Regions from separate parts of the Rheinheimera muenzenbergensis genome, predicted to be linked through region 2. Evidence: riboswitches for the same ligand, from Rfam matches in the RefSeq annotation. Region 2 holds a riboswitch; the other holds the start of a gene.

Region 1 (2,462 bases), on a different contig from region 2:
GCAGTGACGTTACTAAAGATCCTTTACTGTTAACTTCAGATGTCCGTTGTGCGCTGCAACGTGCGCTGGTACGGCAAATCAGCGGTGACAAAGATGAGCTGGCGGCGTTTACGCTGGATGACAAACTGGAGCAAACGCTGCTGGGAGCCCTTAATCAGGCGATGCAGGCCGGTAAAGTGGCACTGGATAGTTTTCCGGTGGCGCCAAATTTACTCAGCCAGTTTCAGCGCAATATGCCGTTAATTTGTAGTCAGATGCAGCAGCAAGGCTATCAGCCGGCACTGGTGGTGGTACCTCAGTTGCGGCCGTTGCTGGCGCGATATGCCCGCAGTTTTACCCAAAATAGCTTAGCGGTACTGTCGTATAACGAGGTGCCGGAGCAGGTAAGGGTTAATGTGCTGGGCGCGCTGGGATAAGCGCTGCTGCTGTCATCAGGCGGTAATAACCAGGCGCTATACTAGCTGTTTTGTTACTTTGCTTTTTGACTGAATATGTAAATAAAATGAATGGGCATTCAGCTATAAGATGGCATCTGGTCTGATCAGTTTGTTAGTCGAAAATGGCGAATGTTTAAAAAGTGTACAAAATAATCTGATGATCCTCAATGTGTTAGCGGATCTGTTGACAAAAGTAGCTTGCCTTACGAGGCTAATTTCGTTATCTTTTGCAGCATTCAGTTAAGGTTCATAAATCTTTCTCCTGGTTTGTGAACTGGTTAAGACAATTAAAAGGCAAACTGCACCGAAAGGGCAGGACGCAAAGCCTCCGGTCTACTACGTTGATTACAACGTTATGATAGCGGGGTTGCATTAGCTTAGCGCCATCCTTCGGATGCGCCTCTGGCTGCGCGGCTGCTCGTCGCACAATCAGACGCTTTTCTATGCAGTTTACCTTTTATTGCGCTTTTCCATTTGGGGCGGTTTTGGTGTCTATCACTGCCGTGGACAATTGTTGGCAATAAAAGGCTATCGATGTGACGTGGTTATATCTCGGTGTGTGGTCTGCGCTTTCTGTTGCTAATACAGCCTTAGCGGCTGTGCAGCAGCCGGCAGAGCAGGCGCAATGGCAACTAAGTGGAGACGCTTTTCAGTGCCAGCTGCAACAGCAAATCAGCGGGTTGGGACAGGTGCGTTTTATCCTGAACCCGGGCCAACCACTGCAATTACAACTTTCACTGGCGCAGCCGCATGACGCGCTGGAACAGGTCAGTGTCGCGGCCCGTGGCGCCGACTGGCAAGCCGCCAGTGCGCAGTGGTTAACCGAGCGCTATGTCGCAGAATTGTATCACCACAGTCAGGCCAGTTTTATCAAGGCCGCCTTACCCTTATTGCAACAAATTCAGGCTGGAGCCTGGCTGCATTTTTCAGTTGGCAACGCCAGCGTCGAACGTACTCTGCTGCTTAGCAGCACACATCCGGCACGCGCCGTGGCAGACTTTCAGGGCTGCGTGGCAAAGATGGCGCCGTTATCCTGGCAGCAGGCCAGACAACACGAACTGTATTTTAACACTGGCCGCTATCAGCTTGATGCCGAACAGTTGCAATGGCTGGGCAAACTGGCGCGCTATATCGCACTTGATCGCAAGGTGACGAAAATTTTGCTTGATGGTCACACCGATGATGTCGGAACGACGTTGGCTAACCGCTTATTGTCACAGCAACGTGCTGATGAAGTGGCGGCGCAATTGCTGGAACTTGGCGTACCGGCGACGATGCTGGAAGTGCGGGCGCACGGTAACCGCTACCCGCTGCAGCAAAGCCGTGGCACAGCTGAAGCAAACAACCGTCGCGTGTCACTGCGGCTGATCCGAACAACTGAGCTGGCAGGAGCAAACAAACCATGAGTCAGGCTTATGCATTATGGATAGATCAGCAGCAGGCTGATGCGGACGCAAAACGGGCTCTGGCAGCTGAAGGTTACCAGTTAGTCTGTTGTGCAGACGTCACTGAGGTGGTGACCCTGTGCCGCGATTATCAGCCAGCGTTAGTTTTTGTTGGCAGCACTATGGCGCAAATGCCTTTACCGGAACTGGTGGCGCTGCTGTCGCGTAAACTGCCATCGGCGCAAATTATCAGTATGGTAACCAGTGATCAAAGTGCGTTGGCATCAGATTCGCTGCAAAACGGCGCTATAGATTATCTGGTCAAACCCTTTTTTGCGGCGCAGCTGCAAACGTCGGTGCGCAATGCCACCGCAATGCGCCAGGGCTTAAAAGATTTAGTGGCGGTATCCCACGCCAGCCGGCAGATGCTGCAACTGGCGCACCGGGCGGCGCAAACTCAGGCGACTGTGCTGATTTTAGGTGAGTCAGGCACCGGCAAAGAGCGGCTGGCGCAGTTTATTCACCAGGCATCAGAGCGTGCCGACAAGCCTTTTATCGCGGTGAACTGTGCCGCAATCCCTGAGCATATGCTGGAGGCCATGCTGTTCGGCCACAACAAAGGTGCCTTTACCGGCGCGGT
Region 2 (2,462 bases):
TGCTGGCTGCAGAGGTGCCCATTCTGGCCATGATAGGCGATCAGCAAGCTGCATTGCTTGGCCAGGCCTGCACTGAAACAGGTATGAGCAAAAGCACCTACGGTACTGGCTGTTTTACTGTGGTAAACACTGGCCCGACGGTATTAAGCAGCCAGCATAAACTGCTAAGCACCGTAGCCTGGCGCTTAAACGGCAGCACCACCTATGCCCTTGAGGGCAGCATTTTTATGGCGGGTGCTACCGTACAGTGGTTGCGGGATCAATTGGGTATTATTAGTACAGCAGCCGACAGCGAAACCCTGGCACAAGGTGTCAGTTATCAGCAAACCGAGCTGCTAATACCAGCCTTTACCGGCTTAGGTGCACCCTACTGGCAACCCGAAGTTAAAGCGGCGTTGTTTGGCATGGGCCGCGACAGCGGTAAGTCAGAAATAGCCGCTGCCGCGCTGCGAAGCGTGGCCTATCAAAGCTGCGATTTATTACAGGCCATACAACAAGATGGTCTTACGGTACAGCAACTGAGGGTAGACGGCGGCATGACAGCCAACCGCTGGTTTTTGCAGGCTCTGGCCGACTTAACGCAAAAACAGGTTCTGCGTTGTCAAACCACCGACGCCACCGCCATGGGCGCGGCATTTCTGGTTGCGCTGCACCTGGGTATTTATCCGGATGTCAGTGCTATGCAAACAGTGTGGCGCAGTGACTATCAAATTAGCCCTGTGCTGGCAAAAGCTGACGCCGACAAATTGCATCAGCGTTGGCAGCATTTGGTAAGCAGCCTGCTAAGCATAAAGCTTTCGCTGGACTGACAGCCTAATAACGGCTGATGCCAGCATTGGTCTAACCACTTAATTTAAAAATATATTTAATTCAGCAAAAATTAAGCTTGCATAAAAAACCAGCATTAACTAGAATGCGCACGCTCGAAAGGCAAGTCATCCGAAAGGGTGTACACGCAAAGCTTCAGGTCTAAGGGTTGCCGTAAGGCATCTACGATAGCTGGGCTGCCGTCGCTAAGTGCGATGTTTATTCTGCTCTGTCAGAGTTAAACGACATGCCTTATGTCCTTTCGTGTTCTGCAATTTTGATTGCATTAATGATTGTAAATTAACTCACATTTTGGAGCTCGAATATGAAAGCAAAATTAATCACTTTAGCTACTGTTATTGCCGCCACTTCATTTATCAGCGCTCCTGCTGCTGCAGACGACCAATTAGCTCAGTCTATCTGTTCTTATGTAGCTGCTGACAGCAAAAACAGCCTGCGTAAAACCCTGTCTGACAACCGCTTACGTCTGCGTAACGTATACGACGGTATCGTATGTGACGGTTTACCATTAGTTCGCCACGCTATTAAGCACAATGCTGCAGACGCTGCTGGTTTTATCATCAGCCAGTTACCAGGCAGCCAGGTTGCCGCGTCAGGCGACATCGAGTGGGCTACCAGCAATGGTTTTGCTGCATCACCAATCATCAATGCTATCAAAGAGCGTAGCGCCAGCTAAGTTAGCTGCAAATTCGTTATCAAGGCGCCTTTTGGCGCCTTGTTTGTTTGTAGCTCAGGCTTTTACAGTAAAGCAATGTTGTTTAACATGCTCGGCTATACCAACACCGGCTTCTGCCATGGTTAAGTAGGTTTGATCGGCGCCGGCGGCGATAATGTTACGTGCTTCATCATCATGCATACTGTGCGAGACGATAAAGCCGTTAAAACCGGCATCCCGTAGCTTTTTCGCGGCAATCATCTTGGCTTCGACATCATTCATGCTCAGTATCACCGCTTCAACTTTGCCAAAATCCAGCCCCTGCCAAAACACCTGATCTTCGGCGTCAGCATAAAAAATATTAATGCCCTTTTTCTGGTGTACCAGTACTTTGGCCGGATCTGAATCCATAGCAATAATATTGCGGCTACTTTTTAAATAGCGATAAGCCGCATTGCCAGTGCGCCCCATCCCCATAATTAGCACCTCAGCGTCACCCAGCGATACCGGTTGTTCGTCCGGATGATGAATATTGCGTTCAAATTTTAATAGACGATTACACAACCGCTCATATAGCGGGTGCGCCATGCGATTTAGCGGCGCTGAAATAACAAAAGAAATAGCCACCGTCAGCGCCAGCGGAATAAGCCACTCGGGTAACACCACACTGGCGACAATTAAACCAAATTCGCTGTAATTGGTCAGGCTGATACTGGTTAAAAAAGCACTGCGCGCCCGCAGTTTAAACAGGATCAATAACAGGAAGAATAGTATGGCCTTCAATGGCAACAACAACGACATCACGCCGGCAAATAACCAGGCATTTGCGTCCGGTAAGCCATCGATACCAATTTGCAGGAAAAACCCAACCAGAAAAAACTCTTTGATACTCCACAACGATTTTGATAATTCGCCGGCCCGGGCATGCTTAGCCAACATCGCCCCAAACACCAATGCGCCCAGCTCAGAACTCAGACCT

Evidence for each region. A riboswitch is a leader RNA that binds a small molecule or an ion and turns the genes downstream of it on or off. The one in region 2 is predicted to bind cyclic di-GMP.
Region 1: it holds a riboswitch for cyclic di-GMP, as region 2 does, so the genes downstream of both, MN202_RS05450 (OmpA family protein) here and MN202_RS13605 (DUF3718 domain-containing protein) in region 2, are expected to answer to the same signal.

The regions. Positions count from the first base shown of each region.
Region 1 covers NZ_JALAAR010000003.1:319,528-321,989, reverse strand. Annotated here, with positions in the region: gene flhA (flagellar biosynthesis protein FlhA) at 1-416, shown strand, start outside; cyclic di-GMP riboswitch class I at 721-812, shown strand; gene MN202_RS05450 (OmpA family protein) at 974-1,843, shown strand; gene MN202_RS05445 (sigma-54-dependent transcriptional regulator) at 1,840-2,462, shown strand, end outside.
Region 2 covers NZ_JALAAR010000011.1:78,373-80,834, reverse strand. Annotated here, with positions in the region: gene glpK (glycerol kinase GlpK) at 1-809, shown strand, start outside; cyclic di-GMP riboswitch class I at 920-1,012, shown strand; gene MN202_RS13605 (DUF3718 domain-containing protein) at 1,133-1,504, shown strand; gene MN202_RS20605 (NAD-binding protein) at 1,559-1,960, opposite strand; partial or broken gene MN202_RS20600 (cation:proton antiporter domain-containing protein) at 2,108-2,462, opposite strand, start outside.